2 regions of the Desulforamulus hydrothermalis Lam5 genome follow, and region 1 is predicted to be linked to the other one. Evidence: predicted binding sites of a transcription regulator. Region 1 holds the regulator's gene; the other holds the start of a gene.

Evidence for each region. The regulator HrcA, encoded in region 1, represses chaperone genes, less so after heat shock. The targets are predictions, from matches to a motif close to TGTTAGCACTCNNNNNNNNNGAGTGCTAACA.
Region 2: groES (co-chaperone GroES) is a predicted target of HrcA. The motif match lies at 1,736-1,766, and genes of this name have one in related genera.

What each region holds. Positions count from the first base shown of each region.
Region 1 is NZ_CAOS01000008.1:3,282-13,178, forward strand. It holds gene mtaB (tRNA (N(6)-L-threonylcarbamoyladenosine(37)-C(2))-methylthiotransferase MtaB) at 1-357, opposite strand, end outside; gene DESHY_RS05235 (16S rRNA (uracil(1498)-N(3))-methyltransferase) at 372-1,112, opposite strand; gene prmA (50S ribosomal protein L11 methyltransferase) at 1,115-2,041, opposite strand; gene dnaJ (molecular chaperone DnaJ) at 2,126-3,256, opposite strand; gene dnaK (molecular chaperone DnaK) at 3,348-5,189, opposite strand; gene grpE (nucleotide exchange factor GrpE) at 5,254-5,862, opposite strand; gene DESHY_RS05260 (TCP-1/cpn60 chaperonin family protein) at 5,876-7,447, opposite strand; gene hrcA (heat-inducible transcriptional repressor HrcA) at 7,465-8,508, opposite strand; gene hemW (radical SAM family heme chaperone HemW) at 8,649-9,785, opposite strand; gene lepA (translation elongation factor 4) at 9,807-9,897, opposite strand, start outside.
Region 2 is NZ_CAOS01000008.1:201,032-210,928, reverse strand. It holds gene fdhD (formate dehydrogenase accessory sulfurtransferase FdhD) at 45-833, opposite strand; gene DESHY_RS06165 (MogA/MoaB family molybdenum cofactor biosynthesis protein) at 928-1,416, shown strand; gene groES (co-chaperone GroES) at 1,819-2,103, shown strand; gene groL (chaperonin GroEL) at 2,162-3,781, shown strand; gene DESHY_RS06150 (DrmE family protein) at 4,010-6,508, shown strand; gene DESHY_RS06145 (nuclease-related domain-containing DEAD/DEAH box helicase) at 6,539-8,266, shown strand; gene DESHY_RS06140 (helicase-related protein) at 8,267-9,897, shown strand, end outside.

The DNA.
Region 1 (9,897 bases):
CACCGGCGCCGTCCGGCCGGCATATTCTTCCACCAGTTGAACAATCCTGCTTTTATCAGCAGTGCCCACCACCAGGTTAACCCCCGGAATCTCCAATACTTCTCCCGGTGATGTCTGGGCATAACAGCCGGTTACCGCTATCACTGCCGCCGGGTTTTGTTTGGCGGCCCGCCGAATCATTTGCCTTGATTTGCGATCCCCCAGGTGGGTAACCGTGCAGGTATTAATTATATAAACGTCGGCCGGTTGCTCAAAGTCCACCACCCGGTAACCGGCCCGGCGGAACAAATCGGCCATGGCGGCAGATTCATACTGGTTTACCTTGCAGCCAAGGGTATAAATAGCGGCAGTTTTCATCTTCCTTTGCCTCCTTAGCCCAGCTCCCCGTAATGATACAAGACCATGGTTAAGGCCGCCGGTCCTGCCGTTTCGGTGCGCAGGATGCGTGATCCCAGAGTAACCCGGTAACATCCCGGCCGGCTGACCTGGGCCGCTTCAGCCGGCGTAAAACCGCCTTCCGGCCCAATAAACAGGTAAACTTCCGAGGGGGTCGGTACCATTTGCAGCACTTGTTTAAGACTTTGTTGTTTTTCTTCCTCCCAGGGCAGCAAAACCAGCGCTCTGTCAGGCAGGGCAGCCAGCACCTCGTGCCAGCGACGTAATTTTTGCACTTCCGGTACACAGGTGCGGCGGCACTGTTTGGCAGCTTCCACCGCCACCCGCTGCCACCGTTCCTGACGCTCTGCCGCCTTTTTGTCATCCAGCTTTACCACCGACCGGTGGGCTGCCAGGGGAATAATGCGGTATACGCCCAGTTCAGTACATTTTTGTATGATGGTTTCCATTTTGTCGCCTTTAGGCAAACCTTGCACCAGGGTTACCCGGAGGGCCGCTTCGGCGGCAGCCGCTTCCTGGGCCAGTAACATACAGAGGATCTCCTCTTTATGTATCTCACTTATGACAGCCTGATAAACACTCCCGGCGCCGTCCAGCAGAGTCAGGTTATCGCCTGTGGTCAGACGCAAAACCCGGCTGATATGTTTTACATCCGGTCCGGTAATACGGGCGGTGTTGCCTGTAATTTGCTCAGGCGGCACAAAAAACCGGGACATGCTTAACCCTCCCAAACACTAAGGTAAGATACCCACTCACCGTCCGCTTTGCTCTCTAACACCCGAAAGCCGGTCTCCAGAAGCTTGGCTTTTACTTCATCGGCCCGGCTGTTAATAATGCCCGAGGTAATAAAAAAGCCGCCTTTCTTGAGAATCCTAACCACATCCGGAGCCAGCCGGATAATGACGTCGGCCACAATATTAGCAATAACTGTATCCACCGGCTGACTTACCTGGTCCAGCAGGTTGCCGTGCAGCACTTCTACCCGGTCCTGGACTCCGTTCAGCCGTACATTGTCCCGGGCCACTTTAACCGCCACTTCATCCAAATCCACCGCCAGCACCCGGGCAGCACCCAGTTTGGCGGCAGTAATGGCCAGGATGCCTGTGCCGGTACCTACATCCGCCACCATTTCCCCGCCTTTTATAATGCCTTCCAAAAATTCCATGCACATGGTAGTGGTGGGGTGGTTGCCGCAGCCAAAGGCCATACCGGGATCCAGCTCCAGGACCAGGCGCCCCGGGGGTGGCGTGTATGCTTCCCAGCTGGGTTTTACCGCCAATTTCTGACCAATTTCCACCGGCTTGTAGTAAGCCATCCAGGCCGTGGCCCAATCCTCCTCGGCCACCCGGGCGGTTTCCCAGCTGGGCACAGCGGGCAGGGGCAGCTCGGCCAATTTTGCCTGCAGCAGGGCCAGCCGGTCCTCCAGGTCCGCTCCTTCGGGCAGATATGCCTTTACCACAGGCAACGGGCGGTTTAATACCTCGGGGGGAAATTCATAATGATCCCAGATATTAGCTTCAATGTATTGAGAAATTAAGGCGGGGTCTTCAATGACAACCCCGCCGGCACCCAATTCGTCAAAAATGTTGCTCACCATATCGATACCCTCATGGGGTACATGGACGGCGATTTCCAGCCAGTTCAAAACAGTTCTCCTCCCTACCGAGAGTTTGCAGGCTACCTTTATATTGTGTTTTAACAGTTGCCGTTTGGATGAGGCAGTATTATTTTATCCCATAAAGGCATCCTTCATTTTTTCAAAAATATTCTTTTCTGATCCTTTGGGGGGCTTTTCGCCGCTCAGCTTGGCAAATTCACGCAGCAAATCCTTTTGTTTTTCATTCAGTTTAGTGGGCGTTACCACCTTAACCCGCACATGCTGGTCACCCCGGCCGCTGCCGTTAAGATAAGGAATACCCTTCCCTTTGATGCGGAAGACGGTACCGGTCTGGGTACCTTCGGGCAGTTTGAGGTCTGCTGTACCGTCCAGGGTGGGTACTTCGATAACATCGCCCAGCGCCGCCTGAACAAAGGAAATATCGACGTCGCAGATTACATCGTTACCTTCCCGCCGGAAGAATTTGTGCGGGCGTACTAAAATGTAGACATAAAGGTCGCCCGGCGGGCCGCCCCTGAGACCGGCTTCTCCTTCGCCGCTCAAGCGCAGGCGCGAACCGTCATCCACCCCGGCAGGGATTTTAACGTGAATAGTGCGGAACTTTTTAATCTGGCCGGCACCCCGGCAGGTGGGACAGGGCCTTTCAATAACTTTTCCGGTGCCGCGGCACGCCTCGCAGGTATGGCTCTGCACAATGCGGCCAAAGGGCGTATGGGAAGCATACTGTACCTGCCCGGTACCCTGGCACACGCTGCAGGTCTTAGGCCGGCTGCCCGGTGCCGCCCCGCTGCCGCCACAGGTATCGCAGGTTTCGGTGCGGGGCACCTGGATATCCCGTTCCACTCCGAAAGCCGCTTCTTTAAAAGATATTTCTAAATTAACCCGCAGGTCACTACCCTTTTGGGGACCGGTACGCTGCCGCCCCATACCCCCGAAAAACATATCAAAAATATCGCCCAGGCCGCCAAAATCGGCACCAAAACCACCAAAACCACCGGCCCCGAAACCCTGGCCGTCGGTGGCAGCGTGGCCAAACTGGTCGTAGGCCGCCCGCTTGTCAGGATCGCTCAACACCGCATAGGCTTCGGCTATTTCTTTAAATTTTGCCTCGGCTTCCTCTTTGCTGCCCTTGTAAGCATCCGGGTGATACTGACGGGCCAACTTGCGGTACGCCTTTTTGATGTCCTCCTGGCTGGCGCCCCTGGGCACGCCTAACACCTCGTAATAATCTCGCTTTGCCATGCTTCACCACCTTACATTCATAAATTACAGGGGAACGGTCATTCCCCTGTAATATCCACTGCTTTATTATATTACATTATATTATAAGCGCCTATTTGTTGTCGTCTTTTACTTCGTAATCTGCATCCACCACATTATCCTTTGCCCCGTCGCTGCCACAGCTGCCGCCGGCGCAGCCGCCGCCCGGCGCAGCCTGCTGGGCCTGCTGCTGGTACATGGCTGAGGTCAGTTCGTACAGCGGTTTGGTAAGTTCTTCCAGTTTGTTTTTAATCAGGTCAACATCATTGCCGTTCATGGCCTGGCGCAACTGTTCAACCGCCTTTTGCACGGCTTCCACTTTGGCTTGGTCGGCTTTATCGCCCAGGTCTTTAATGGTCTTTTCTGCCTGATAAATCATGGAATCGGCCTGGTTTTTCACTTCTACCGCTTCTTTGCGTTTCCTGTCTTCTTCAGCATATTTTTCGGCTTCATTTACCATTCTGTTGATTTCATCTTCAGACAGGGCACCGGTGCCGGTAATGGAAATGCTTTGGGCTTTGCCGGTACCCAAATCCTTGGCGGATACCGACACAATACCGTTAACGTCAATGTCAAACTTCACTTCAATCTGCGGTACACCCCGGGGTGCCGGCGGGATGCCGGTTAATTGGAACCTGCCCAGGGTTTTGTTATCAGCCGCCATGGGACGCTCGCCCTGCAGCACGTGAATTTCCACGGTCGTTTGGTTATCAGCCGCAGTGGAGAAAATTTGGCTCTTAGAGGTAGGAATGGTGGTGTTGCGTTCAATCAGTTTGGTAAACACACCGCCCAGGGTCTCAATACCCAGCGACAGGGGTGTTACGTCCAGCAACAGCACATCCTTCACTTCGCCGGACAGCACCCCGGCTTGAATAGCCGCCCCAATGGCCACACATTCATCAGGGTTAATGCCCTTGTGGGGTTCTTTGCCCAGGAACTTGCGAATGGCTTCCTGAACAGCCGGAATCCGGGTTGAACCTCCCACCAGCAAAACTTTATCAATATCTTTTACATCCAATCCGGAGTCGGCCAGAGCCTGACGGGTGGGGCCCATGGTTTTTTCCACCAGATCGGCGGTCAGTTCTTCAAATTTAGCCCTGGTTAAGTTAATATCCATGTGCAGCGGCCCATCCGCCCCCACCGAAATAAAGGGCAGGTTAATATTGGTGGTGTACACGCCGGATAATTCAATTTTGGCCTTTTCGGCCGCTTCTTTCAACCGCTGCAGGGCCATTCTGTCTTTGGTCAGGTCAATGCCGGTGTCCTTTTTAAATTCAGCCACCAGGTAATCAATGATGCGCTGGTCAAAGTCATCGCCGCCCAAACGGTTGTTGCCGCTGGTGGCTTTAACTTCAAACACCCCGTCGCCCAGCTCCAGAATGGATACGTCAAAGGTACCGCCGCCTAGGTCATAAACCAGAATAGTCTGGTCTTCTTCTTTATCCAGGCCGTAAGCCAGAGCAGCTGCCGTGGGTTCGTTAATAATCCGCAAAACCTCCAGCCCGGCAATTTTCCCGGCGTCCTTGGTGGCCTGGCGCTGGGCATCGCTGAAGTAGGCAGGCACGGTGATAACCGCCTGGGTCACCGGCTCACCCAGATATGCTTCAGCATCTGCCTTTAGTTTAGATAAAATCATAGCGGAAATTTCCTGGGGAGTATACTCCTTGCCGTCAATGGTCACTTTATGGTTGGTACCCATATAGCGTTTAATGGATAAAACCGTCCGGTCGGGGTTGCTGACCGCTTGGCGCTTGGCCACCTGGCCCACCAGGCGCTCACCGGTCTTGGAAAAGCCTACGGCGGAAGGGGTGGTCCTGCCACCTTCGGCGTTGGGAATAACAACCGCTTCGCCGCCTTCCATAACTGCTACACAGGAGTTAGTAGTTCCTAAGTCAATACCAATTACTTTTCCCATCTTCCTGCCTCCTGAGAAAAAATATTTACTTGGTTTTGCATGGGGTCGGCCTGCAGCTGTCTGTCTATGAAACAGCCACCTTTACCATCGCAGGCCTGATTACTTTGCCCTTTAAGTAATAACCTTTTCTTAATTCCTCAACAACGGTATTTTCCGGTTGGTCGGCATCTGTTACCTGCATTACTGCTTCATGCAAGTTGGGATCAAAGGGCTCTCCCTGGGCCGGTATGGGCGCCAGGCCTTCGGCGGTAAGTACTTCATATAACTGGCGGTGAATCATCTGCACCCCGCTGATAAACTTTTCTCCCCCGTCACCGGCGGAGGCCAGGGCCCGCTCAAAGTTATCCAGCACCGGTAAAAGGTTTTTAATCAGGTGCTCGGCGCCAAATTTCAAGAGATCTTCCTTTTCCTGACGGCTGCGGCGGCGCAGGTTTTCGTAATCCGCCTGCAACCGTAAAGCCCGGTTATAGTTGTCGGCCGCCTCGCTGGTTTTTTCCCGCAGCAGCTTTTTTAATTCCTCCGGGTCATCAGGCAAGTCATCCGAGACAGCGGCATGCTCGGCCTCCAACTGTTCCGCAGCCGCCTCAGCCGCAGTGGGGCCGGCCTGCTCCTGCTCCGGCCGGTTGGCTTCCTCGTGCTCTGCCTGAGCCTGGTTAATTTTTTCTTGGGTCACTGTATCACCTCACCTATACTCCCGCTTCCAATCCTTCGCCGCCGGATTGCCGGTGCTCTTTCATTTTAATGATGGTATCAATGCGTAAAATTGCTTCGGCAATTTCGCCGGCTGCTTTGAGCGCATGAATTTTCACCAGGGCCGGGTCCAGCACACCGGCTTCATACATATCTGCAATTTCCCCGGTATCGCAGTCCACCGCCAGGGAATTTTTATTTTGTTCCGCCTGCGCCGCCAGTACATCGCCGATTTTTTCCAGCGGGTTGAAACCGGCATTGGCGACAATTTGCGCCATCGGCCGGCGCAGGGTTTCGGCGACACAGCCCACTCCATAGGCAGCCATGCCCCGGATGCTTTCCCGCACTTTCTCCACTTCCCGGGAAACCGCCAGCTCCAGGGCGCCGCCGCCGGGTACCACACCGCCTTTAACAGCAGCCTGCACCGAACTGGCTGCATCCCTGGCGATGCGTTCCCGTTCCCCCACTACTTCCTGGGTGGCGGCGCCCACCAGCACCGTGGCCATAGGTTTGCCCCGGCCGTTTAAAACCCAAACCTGCTCCAGCTTCTCGTCTTCCAGTACTTGGCCGGCCTGGCCCAGGAATTTCTCCAACTCAGCCGGCTCCTTCTTTAAACCGGTACGTTTGATCATACGGGCCCCGGTGTGTTCTGCCGCCCGGCGCAACTCCTTATTTAATACCCGCTGCACCACCATCACGCCGGCATCCGTCAGCATATCTTCCGCCGTGTCATCCACGCCCCGGTCTACCAGCACCAGGCCCACTCCCAAATCAATAATTTTTTGCACATTATTTTTAAACTCTGTCTGCAGCTCTAAATAACGGGCAAAACCGGCCTCGGTACCAAGGGCCTCGTCTTCTATTTCTTCCGGCTCCAAGGCATCGTCAAGCACCAGCACTTTAACCTCTGACAGCCGGCGAGGCATTTGCTTGTTCATGGTTTCCTTATTAATGATGACGCCCATGAATACCTGGTTGGCGGCTCCTTCTTTGGCCGTCACCGTATCGGCCAGTTTGAAATTGACATCCAATAATTTCTCCCTGCCAATCAAACGGGCCGCTTCCACCACCAGGTCGGCAATATCCCGGTGTTCCCGGCCGGCCACCAGCGCCACTTGCTGCAGCCAGGGGTGCTGCAAGTCTTCCAGCGGCACCGCCTGTTCCTTCATTACTTCCAGGGCCCGCCGTACTCCGGCCCGGATCCCTTCAATCACCCGGGCCACCGGCACCCCCTTGACTACTTGCTCCACACCGGCCCCCACCAGTGCGCCGGCCATGACAGTGGCGGTGGTGGTGCCGTCCCCGATTTCTTCCTGTTGGGCTTTGGCAATGTTAATTACCAGCCGGGCGGCCGGATGGTTAGCTTCCATCATGGTCAGGATAGTCACCCCGTCGTTGGTAATGACTACCTCGCCAAATTTATCCACCAGCATGGTATCCAGGCCCTTGGGCCCCAGAGTTCCTTCCACTGCTGAGGCAATGGCCCGCACGGCATTTGAATTGGTCATCAAGGCAGCCAGCTTTTCATTAACTTCGGCCCCCTGACTGGCCTGTTGTTTGAGACTCACCGGTGTTCCTCCTTAAATTAAACCTGACCCTTGAGCAGCCGCTCCAGGGCGCGGGATAAATTTTTAGACATACAGTCAATTACGGTAACCACCCTGGCGTAATCCATGCGGGTGGGACCCAAGACGCCAATGGTACCCAGGATTTTTTCTCCCACCTGGTAAGTGGCAGTTACCATACTGCAGTTTTGCATTTCTTTTCTGGGGTTTTCACTGCCTATCTTAATGGTAATGCCCCGGGCGTCACCCGGCAGTTCCAGTATATCCCGCAGGGTGTTTTCTTGTTCCAGCAGCGAGAGCAAAACCTTGACTTTCTCAATATTATGAAACTCCGGCTGGTTCAAAATATTAAATACCCCTTCAAGGTAGATTTTATCCTCACTGACCGAAGTGATGCGTTCCTGGATCAATTCCAGAGCCAGATCCAGAATATGGCGGTGTTTGGCCAGCTCAAAATAAATTTCTTTGATCAGGGTCAGCCGGATGCTGTCCATGGTCCTGCCCTGCAGCTTAGCATTTAATACGCCGGAAATTTGATCCAAGTCCTGCTGGGTAATGTTCTCCGGCACGGTCATCATTTGGTGGTGCACCGCACCGGTATCCATCACAACAATGAGAATGGCCTGGGCAGGCGCAATCAGAACCAACTGAATGTGTTTATATGAGCTGCCGCCAAAATACGGTGTCTGCACCAGGGCGGTGTAATTGGTAAGCTGCGACAGCATACGACCGGTACGGTTTAAAACCTCTCCCACTTCCCGAACTTTGTTTTCGTAACCGCGCCGGATAGCAGCCTGCTCCTGCTCGGGGAGCTGTTCCGTTTCCATCAGACAGTCTACATAGTAACGGTAACCAAGGTGGGACGGAATACGCCCGGCAGAGGTATGGGGCTGCTCGATATATCCCATTTCTTCCAGGTCTGCCATTTCATTTCTAATGGTAGCCGGACTGACGCCCAGTTTGTATTTGCGGGAAATAGTCCGGGACCCCACAGGTTCTGCGGTAGAAATATAATCTTTTATGATGGCCAACAGAATTTTTTGTTTTCTTTCATCCATTTTCACGTCGGCTCACCCCCTGCCGCACCTTGTTCGGGTGTTAGCACTCTAAGTCGATGAGTGCTAATCTAATTTAAAATGTAGCAAATGGAAAAAACTTTGTCAATGGCTAACAAGTGGCAGCCGCACCCCTGCTGCCGCATCAGCTAGACAAATTGGGCAAATACCTGATTGGCCAGCGGTAATCCCTTTTCTGTTAACTTAAGATACCCAGACACTAACTCTACTAAACCACTGTTTGTTAACTGCCGGATTTGTTGGGCAAACACCTCGGTCAGCGAAACCCCGAACCTCTGATAAAATTCCTGCAAATTGACGCCCCGGAGCAGACGCAGGCCTAAAAAAACCGTTTCCTCCATTTGCTCACGGCGGGACAGCTGCTGCATTTCTTGGATCGGCCTTTGCCCCGCCTGCAACAACATAAAATATTGATCAACATCTTCTACGTTGCCCCAGCGGCAACCCATGAGGTGGGAGTGGGCCGCAGGCCCCAGGCCCAGGTACGGGCGGTTGTGCCAGTAAAGCAAATTGTGCCGGCAGCTGTAACCCGGTCGGGCAAAGTTGGAAATTTCGTAATGCCGGTAGCCGGCAGCGGTTAATATTTCAATCACACTGTAATACATAGCCAGTTCCCGTTCTTCCGGGCAGGCCGCCAGCCGGCCCTGCTCCACCGCCGCTGCCAGGGGAGTTCCTTCTTCCAACTGTAAGCTGTAACAGGACAGGTGATCCGGCTGCAGGCTAAGTATTTCATATACAGACTGCCGCCACTGGGCGGCAGTCTGGGTGGGCAAACCAAAAATTAAATCCAGGTTAAGATTGGCAAAGCCCGCCCGCCGGGCAAACTGCACTGCCTGTCTGGCCTGCGCAAAATCGTGAGGACGCCCGATAAGTTTAAGCAATGACGGGTGGGTAGACTGCACTCCCAAACTGAGCCGGTTAAAACCTGCCGCCCTCAGTTCCTGTAAAGATGTCCGGGAAACGGTGCCGGGATTGGCTTCGACAGTAATCTCGGCATCGCCGGCAACGGTAAAAACCCGGGAAACCAGCTCCAACAGGCCGGCCAACTGCCCGGGCATAAGACAAGTGGGCGTACCGCCGCCCACAAAAATGGTTGCAATTTGTTTGTCTGAACTGTCCAGCATATCCCCGTAATAACAAATCTCTCGCTGCAGGCCTTCCAGATAATGTTCCACCTTTCCCCGGTTAATGGGGTAAGATGTAAAGTCACAGTACAGGCACTTTTGCAAGCAAAAGGGGACATGGATATACAAGCCAATTGTCACGGCTTTCACCCGCTTACGGCTTTATTCTTCAATGCTTAAGACAGCCATAAATGCTTCCTGGGGAATCTCCACGTTGCCCACTTGTTTCAGGCGCCGTTTACCCTCTTTTTGT
Region 2 (9,897 bases), 200 kb from region 1:
GTTAATGTTTGTCGATACTCTGCTCAGGTAACCGGTACCTGAGTTTAACCCAGGATTCTGGCAGGATAAGTATACACATTCATACGCTCGCTTTTAGCAAATCCAACCACTGTGATGCCCAGCTTTTCTGCCATGGCCAGGCCCAGGTCGGTGGGGGCGGAGCGGGATACGATGACAGGCAGGCCCATCTTGCCTGCTTTAATAACAATTTCCGCAGAAACCCGGCCGCTGAAAACCAATATTTTATCATGCAGGGGGATGCGGTTTAAAAAAGCCCGGCCAAAGATTTTATCTACCGCATTGTGACGCCCTACGTCTTCATAAAACAAAATTACTTCGGTGGGGGCGCACAGGGCAGCGTTGTGCACGCCGCCGGTTTCTTTAAACAGCACGGACATTTGCTCCAACCGGTCGGATAAATCCCATACCTGTCCGGGGGTTACCAGCAGGACGCCGGTTACTTTATTCATGCTTTTGGCATCATTGACAAAATAAAACACCGGACGGCCCCGGCCGCAGCAGGAAGTGATATTTCTTTTGAGAAATTTGGACTCGGCATCGCAGCCGGGGGCCTGGACGGTGATCAGGCCCTTTTCCTCATCAACGGTAATGCTTTCAAGCTCTTCCGGTGACTGCAGCAAACCTTCTGAGCATAAAAAGCCGACGGCCAATTCTTCTAAAGCCTGGGGGGAGCAAACCATTGTGACAAATTCTTTGCCGTTAAGAAACAGAGTAACGGGTACTTCCCGGGCCACCACATCTTCTGTAACAAAAGCTTTATCGCCCTTAATGCGAACGATCTTTTGAGTTGCTTTGTTAATTTGCCAAACCATCTTTCAACCCCCTGTCAAACGCCCTGAACTTTACTATATTGTAACCCAGCCAATCTGTCATGTGAAGATTTGATCAAGTCAAGAGGTGAAAAAGATGTATAAAATCGGAATTATAACCATGAGTGACAAAGGTTCCCAGGGATTGCGGGAAGACACCAGCGGGGCTGTTATCCGGGAAATGGCAGCATCTCTTGGTACGGTGGAGCAATACCGCCTGGTGCCGGATGACCCGCAAATCATTCAAGATACACTAATTGAATTTGCCGACGTCCACCGGTTAGACCTGGTTCTTACCACCGGCGGTACCGGCCTGGGGCCGAGGGATCATACTCCCGAAGCCACCCTGGCGGTAATTGACCGCCAGGTGCCGGGCATTGCCGAAGCTATCCGGGCGGCCAGCCTGGCGAAAACCCCTAAGGCCATGTTATCCCGGGCGGTAAGCGGCATCAGGGGAAGCACCTTAATTATCAACTTGCCTGGCAGCGTAAAAGGTGTCAGAGAATGCCTGGCGGTGGTGTTGCCGGTGCTGCCCCATGGCCTGGAAATACTCAGCGGCAGAGGCGGCGAGTGCGGTCAGCCCTAATATAAGTTTGTTGCCGACAGCCCGAAGATTTGTTTAGTTTGCCGGCGGAGCCGTATCTACGGGACTTTCCGGCCTAATTTGTCTGGGCCCACGACCGAAATTTTTAGGAAAATTTAATTTTTGTTGCATAAAAAATCCAGCAAAATGGCAACAATAATGATTGGGTGGCAGACAATTTAACAAACCCTGTAAATGTAATGTAGAAGGAGAAATTAAAAGATAAATACCCTTAATTTGGATTTTGGCACAGTTAAACCGTTATATTCTGTTGCCCGGGTGTTTGCTTTTAATTTTCTTGTTCTGTATTATATTTACTGGGTGTTAGCACTCAATATTAATGAGTGCTAACAAACCAGCCACGTATATTAAAAAACCTTAATATATTTAAAAGGAGGGTTTTTTGTGATTAAACCATTAGGCGACAGGGTAGTTGTTAAGGCGCTGCCCCAGGAAGAAAAGACCAAGAGTGGCATTGTTCTGCCGGATACTGCCAAGGAGAAGCCCCAACAGGGTGAAGTTATCGCTGTAGGTCCCGGCCGTCTGCTGGAAAACGGTCAGCGTGCCGCGATCGACCTGAAAGTTGGCGACAAGGTGTTTTTCTCCAAGTATGCCGGAAATGAAGTTAAGATTGATGAAGAAGAATATTTAATTCTGCGCGAAATGGATATTCTTGCCGTCATTGAATAAATTAACACCTAAAATTTTTATCCGTTATTAGTTCTGATATCAAAGGAGGTCGTGAACCTTGGCTAAAGAAATTATTTTCCGCGAGGATGCTCGCAAAGCGTTGGAGAGAGGCGTTAACGCACTGGCCGAAGCTGTTAAAGTAACCCTTGGCCCCAAGGGACGCAACGTAGTTATCGACAAAAAATTCGGTGCACCTACCATTACCAATGACGGTGTAACCATTGCCCGGGAAATTGAGTTGGCTGACCATTTTGAAAACATGGGCGCCCAACTGGTAAAAGAAGTTGCCACTAAAACCAACGATGTGGCCGGCGACGGTACCACCACAGCCACCGTACTGGCCCAGGCTTTAGTACGGGAGGGCCTGAAAAACGTTGCTGCCGGTGCTAACCCCATGATTATTAAACGGGGTATTGAAAAGGCCGTAGAAAAGGCTGTAGAAGAAATTAAAGCTATGGCTAAACCCATTGAAAGCAAAGAAGCCATTGCTCAAGTGGCTACCATTTCTGCCAACGATGAGTCCATCGGCAACCTGATTGCCGAAGCCATGGAAAAAGTAGGTAAAGACGGCGTTATCACTGTTGAAGAATCCCAGGGTATCGGCACCACTCTGGAAGTGGTAGAAGGTATGAACTTTGACCGGGGCTATATCTCCCCCTATATGATCACCGATACCGATAAAATGGAAGCTGCGCTGTCTGATCCCTATATTATCATTACTGACAAAAAGGTTTCCTCTGTTCAGGAAATCCTGCCTCTGCTGGAGAAAATTGTACAAACCGGCAACAAGCCTGTGCTGCTGATCTGCGAAGACCTGGAAGGCGAAGCACTGGCTACCCTGGTGCTGAACAAACTGCGTGGCACCCTGAATGTAGTTGCTGTTAAAGCCCCCGGCTTTGGCGATCGCCGCAAGGCTATGCTGGAAGATATCGCTATCCTGACCGGCGGTACTGTAATCACCGAAGAAGTGGGCCTCAAGCTGGACAAAGCTACCCTGGATATGCTGGGTACCGCTCGTCAGGTTCGTGTTAAGAAAGAAGAAACCATTATTGTTGGCGGCGCCGGCGATCAGGCTAAAATCGAATCCCGCATCGCTCAAATTAAGAAACAAATTGAAGAAACCACTTCCGATTTTGACCGTGAAAAACTGCAAGAGCGTCTGGCTAAACTGGCCGGCGGCGTAGCTGTTATCCAGGTTGGCGCAGCCACTGAGGTAGAAATGAAAGAGAAGAAGTTGCGCATTGACGATGCTCTCAACGCAACCCGGGCTGCAGTGGAAGAAGGTATTGTACCCGGCGGCGGTACCGCTTATGTAGACATCATTGACAGCCTGGATGCCGTGCAAGCCGAGGGCGACGCCAAGACCGGCGTGGATATTGTGAAGCGTGCCCTGGAAGAACCTCTCCGTCAAATTGCCAACAACGCCGGCCTGGAAGGTTCCGTGGTAGTTGAAAAAGTAAGGGCTGCTGCTAAAGGCGTCGGCTTCAACGCTATGACCGAGCAGTATGTAGATATGATTGCTGCCGGCATTGTAGACCCGGCTAAAGTAACCCGGTCTGCTCTGCAAAACGCTGCTTCTATCGCTGCCATGATCCTGACCACCGAAACCCTGGTATCCGAGAAGCCCGAAAAAGAAGCTCCCGCCAATCCCATGGGCGGCATGGGCGGCATGATGTAAGGCAGGATTTGTATAGGAGCGTATTGTAACCATATTGGGCATGAATATGACCACATTGGCCTCATAAAGGCTATGTGGTCATTATTTTTTTATCTGATGCAAAATGAAATAAAGTAATAAAAAGGATTTATTGTAAAATAAAAGAATAAAACAATATAAAAACAAAAAATTTACAATATTTAACAATTTGATTTTAACTGATGCAATTTTTTAATAAGGGGAGATACAATGTTCCCAGGACATGAGGTATTTAATGAATTGGCTTTTTTAGAAAAACTTGATTTAACATTTGACAGATATAAGCATAAATTTGATGAATATGACAAGGCAAATTCTTATTTATTTTCTAGATTTGCATTGTTTAATGAACCGGTTTATCAATTAATATTACATTCAACCGGTGTTTCCCTTATGTTGATAGCATCAGTTGTGGTTCCTCTTATTATGTTAAAAAAAGATATAAAAGATATAAAGGAAGCTTCAAGAAATGTAACTGAATATCTAAAGACAGGTGATAAAGTTAAACTGGACGGCTGCTTAGGAGAATTTTTAGGAATATCAGAACAAAAATTAAAAATCAGATTTAAAGATACTGTTATCTACATCCCGTTTGAAAGGGCTTGGAGGTTAAATAAATATGAAGGTAAAGCTAAAAGGGTGAATAAATATATACATCGCCCAAATCCCAAGGTTGCCAAAGCTAAAGATTATCTATGTGAGTTATTGAATTTGGATGAAACAGAATTACCTCCTGTAGTTAAGTCAAAAACTCTTATTGTTTGTGACAAACATGCTGTCTGTAATAACCTAACTAATATTTGTTTTGGTAATATTCCTTTTACCAATATTTTGCCGGCCGGTTATTATAATAAAAAGGATGAATTCGAAAGAATAGGTTCTGATCCTTTACAAAGAATGCCTGTGGTTTGTTTTACAGCGAGTATGGGAAATGCCATAGAAATGATTCAAAATGACCCTGATATTAAATCGGTTGTTATTTATAAAACTCAAAAATTGAAAGGTCATTTTACTTCACTCAGGGAATTACAGAAAAGATTAAATAATATCATTGTACTAGGAGATATAAGTGATATTGATTTTGATGATATAGGATATTTTTTATCCCTTAATTTTCGGATTCATTCATGGACACCGGAGGAACTTGGAAAATTAACACTTGCAGAGCCGTCTCCCAGTAATAATCATTTTACCAGGAGTCGTAGGGTATTGAAAGCTTTGGTAAATCAAAAATGCCATATTGTTAATACACAAGCATTAGAAGAAAACATTATTGAGGATATTAAACATCGTTTGGAAAAAATCAGGAAATCACATTTTGAAAGTGATTTTAAAGTACCCTTTATCAGTAAGAGTTATTCTCTATTAACATATTTAAGGACAATGCCTTTATTACTGAGCGAAGAACAATATGCTTTTTGTCAAACCACAGTTAATCAATTGGAAGAATTAAAGACAGAAATGTTTATGGCGGTGAATAAGCTAACCTTTAATGATTTTGGGTTTGTTATAGAAGGATTAAAGAGTCTTATAAATTTTTACACAAAATATCATTCGAAGCACAGAACCTTTACTGATTTGGTTAAAACATTAAATTATAATGATTGTATTGTTGTCAATAAGGATAACCAAAAAGAAATTTTAAGAAGATGGTTAAAAGCAAACTGCTTCAACTGTCGACCTCAAATAATATCTTTAAACGAATTTAAAACTACTAAAAGCTTTTTTAATAAGGCTATTTTTTCCGGTTGGTTTGGAGAGAAGCATACGAGAATTTTTCTTAATCCGTCATCTAATGAGCAGTATCTAATACTCTATCCGTTCGAGGAAAAATGGTTTAGAGCAAGCCAAGAAAGATTAAACAATAAATTAAAAAAAGTCTCCTGCAATTTAACAGGACAAAATGTAAAACACGAACTACAAGCGGAAGAAGATGACATGGATACATATATTGGCAACGCTTTGAATTCTTTGGGATATATAAGCAATACCGCTTCTAAATTACAAGTCGGTGAGGTAAACCCGACTACTGAAGCATATTTTGTTGAATTTGAAGAAGAATATGTAGCGTTTTTAACGGATGGATATAATTGTAGGTGTCTAAGTGAAGAAGAGGAAAATGTCATTAAGAAAAAAGTAAAAGAGCTAAATACCAATGACAACCTTATTTTTATTAAAGACTCAAGCGAAGATATTTTTGAAAAATTAGTTAAGACTGTTGAAGAATCAAATCCCCATATTAAAGAATTGGTTTTATTATCAGGATTATGGAGAACCGCATTACAAGAATTTAAAGCAAAAACCCGGTATAGTTACGAAAATATTCAAAAACTTCTTAAAAAACACGGTGTATCCAGGGTAACTGCAACAATTAAATCATGGATTAATGATGAAAGTTGTATCGGCCCCGAAGATGATGCAATCAGGGCAATTACATTGATGACCGGTCATCAGGAGTTATTGGTTAAAACGGAAGAAGTAATAACTGCATGTAAAAAAATCAGGGCTTTACATGTACAGCTTGGAAGATATTTAGCCAGGTCGGTGATATCTTCATTAATGGCAAATTCAATCAATCAGGAAGATGATATGTTACAAAAAATTACAGATGACCTTACCAAATATGTCCAAACGGTAACGGTAAAGAGGATTTCCAAAGAAAAGTTTATTGTCCCGGTCGGCAGAACTAACAGGCTGCTAGACAAATAACCGTGGCTGAGGTGACGATTTGTGGTAAGAATGATTCCTCCCTATACACATGCAAATATTAAAAGTGTAGCCGAAAAAAAAATATTTCAATTAATTAAAAACGAAGCCGGTCTTGACGGTTGGGTTTGTCTTCATTCCCTGGGAATAGCCAGGCATATGTTTAAAGCTGAAGGAGAAATTGATTTTATTTTACTCGGTTCGGGAGGTCTGTTTTGCCTTGAGGTCAAAGGGGGTCGAGTTAAACGTGATGCCGGGTTTTGGTTTTTTACCGACAGGTATGGCTTCATAACGAAAAAAAAAGAAAGCCCTTTCAAACAGGTAGCATCGGCTTTATATTCATTAAGGGAAAACATAAACCGGGAATTTGGCAACTCTTTTAACGATTGTTTATTCGGATACGGTGTTTTGTTTCCGGACATTGAATTTAGTGTTGAATCACCTGAATGGGATAATCAAATTGTATATGATATTTCTGACAGATTAAAACCGTTTGGGAAATATCTTAAAAGGTTGATTGGTTATTGGAATGATAAACTGCCCGGTAAAAGAAAGTTTACAAACTCCGAGATAGATTATTTAGCGGGTTATCTAAGAAAGGATTTTGAACTGATCATACCGTTGAATGAAAAGCTGGAGGGTTTAGAGAAACAAATAATCCAGCTTACCGAGGAGCAATATAAAGCGTTAGACAGAATGGAGAATAACAAAAGAGTATTTTTCAGAGGGACCGCCGGTACCGGTAAAACGCTTTTGGCCTTGGAAAAAGTACGGAGAACCGCACTTAACAATAAAAGGGTTTTACTGCTTTGCTATAACAAAATATTAGGCGGAAAATTACGTTATAAAACAAACCGAATGGAAAACCATCACCTCATAACGGCAAATTCTGTCCATAAATATTTTTATAACATAATATTATCAACAAGTTTACAGGATCAGTTTTTACAAGTCCACGATCAATTTAACGGGGATACGCTTTACAAAAAAATATATCCTCAATTTTTTATCCGGGCATTAAATGAAATTCAGGAGACTTATGATTGTTTGGTTATTGATGAAGGACAGGATCTGTTATGTTCTGAGTATTTCCAGGCCCTGGACTACATTTTAAAAGACGGACTGGAAAAAGGGGAATGGGCGATTTTTTATGATTCAAATAATCAAGGAGAATTGTATAAAAACTTTGATCGAACATTGGTAAAACAGCTTACGGAGTTTGGAGCGGCAGATTATCGGTTGGACATTAATTGTCGAAATACTAAACAAATAGCTGTCCAAACTTCGGTGGTTTCGGGATTTAACGTAGAAAACACCCGGACAGAGGGCGGGGAAAAGGTTCAATATTATTGGTTCATCGATGAAAGGGATCAAATAAATATCCTCGTGGATATAATTAAAAAACTTCTTTCCGAAGGTGTAAAGCCCGGTGCTATCACGCTGCTATATCCAGAGAAGGGGTTTGAAGATATGATTATTGACTTGAAAACCTTTTATGATTTTGAGAAAGTTACGCATGAAAATGCCGGGGAATTACCCGAGAACAAAATAACATACAGTACGGCTCAAGGGTTTAAAGGAATGGAAAACAAGGTAATAATTTATTGCGGTGTTAAAGATATAGACGGAGACAAAGCCAATACCGTTAATTATGTAGCAATGAGCCGTGCCGGACAACTGTTAATTCTTCTGCTAAACAGTAACCTTAAACAAAGATACCTTGAAAAGAATATTGAGTATTTAACAAAGGGGAGAGGATAAATGACGGATGAATATAAGAAACTGAGACATGATCTATTAAACGCTGTGATTATGGAAATGATGGGACCCGGGTCAGAAGGTAAAAACATGCCCAAAGAACGTGAGATTATTACTGAAAGTCCGTTACAGAGATACTCTGTTGGGATATTGTACCCTCAGAAACAGAAGGTCAATTTCGACGATGAACATAATGACACCGGTCATAATGAAGCTGCGGTTTCTGATGAAAACGAGTATTTGGATATTTCTGTAAATACAGCTAACCAATATTATCCGTCTTCCCTAGGAATGAGCTTTTATGTAAACGGTATAAATCCTGAGTTAAAAGTAACTGTAAAAGCGGCCGGTTATAGAAGAGTTTCTTTAGATGACTGTGAAGTTCCAGTTGAACCTTTGCCGGAAGGGATACAGCTATCGTCAGTTTTTCAACGGTGTATTACTTACGAAGAAAATAAAATCAAACCAAAAGTTAAAATAGAAAAAGAGGACAGGGATTCTCTCCTGAGGCTTTATGACCATGAGGGATATAAAGCGGCTGTATATCAAGTATACAACTTAATTCATAACGGTTGGGTCAGGGTTCCCCTGTCTGAGGAAAAATGTACGATAGTTGTTCCCACTGACAGTGGTAAATCAATTTCACGGTGGTCGGAAAAAGTTGGTGAAAAACTGAGTATAGTATGCATTCGGCGTCCAAGCCCTGATTACAACCATACCCTGTTTACAATATCTTTAATTAACGAATACATTGCGAAAAAAGAGAAAAATGCGGAAAAGGCATATTTTCAGGTGGGTTTTTCCGTTGAACCGGTTGACGTAAATACTGAGTTTTTGGATTACCGTTCTTACAATAAATTTTCAGATGACCCCGAAGAAAAATCTTTATCCTTACTTTACAGAAATAAAAAGACCTTTGCGGTCGGTCATGGTTGTGCGGTAAATTGGCAAAAAGAGAACGATAAAGCTGTAAGAATCTATACGGAAATCATACCTTATACTGAAGTGCCGCAAGTTAAATTTGATGTCAGTGAATTAAATCATGTAAAAGATATCTTGGTTATGAAGAATCTTAGTGATATTTCTGACCTTTCCAAAAACCAAATAATCGAAAAGTTAAGGCTTTTTGCCGGTGCCTATACCGAGTGGGTAAAAGGCTTAAATAAAATAAAAAATACTCTGCCGGAGGAATATAGAGCTATCGCCGAGGATCATATAAAACTTTGTGAAGAATCCGGGTTAAGAATTTTTAAAGGAATAAAAGTTTTGGAAGAGAATGATAAAGTATATAAAGCATTTCAGTTGGCCAATCGTGCCATGTTGATGCAAAGAGCACATACCATATTACAAGAGGAGACCAGATATCCGGACGACAAACCTGTAAAATGGCCGAATTATCAAAAAATACCTGATCAAGAAGCATCTTGGCGTCCGTTTCAATTGGCTTTTATACTTCTTAATATTGCAGGGATTGATAACCCCGGGGATTACGACCGGGAACTGGTGGATTTAATCTGGTTTCCGACCGGTGGCGGAAAAACGGAAGCTTACTTAGGGATATCGGCCTTTACTATATTCTTAAGGCGACTTAAAAATCCTGTCATAGGAAACGGTACTGCAATTATCATGCGCTA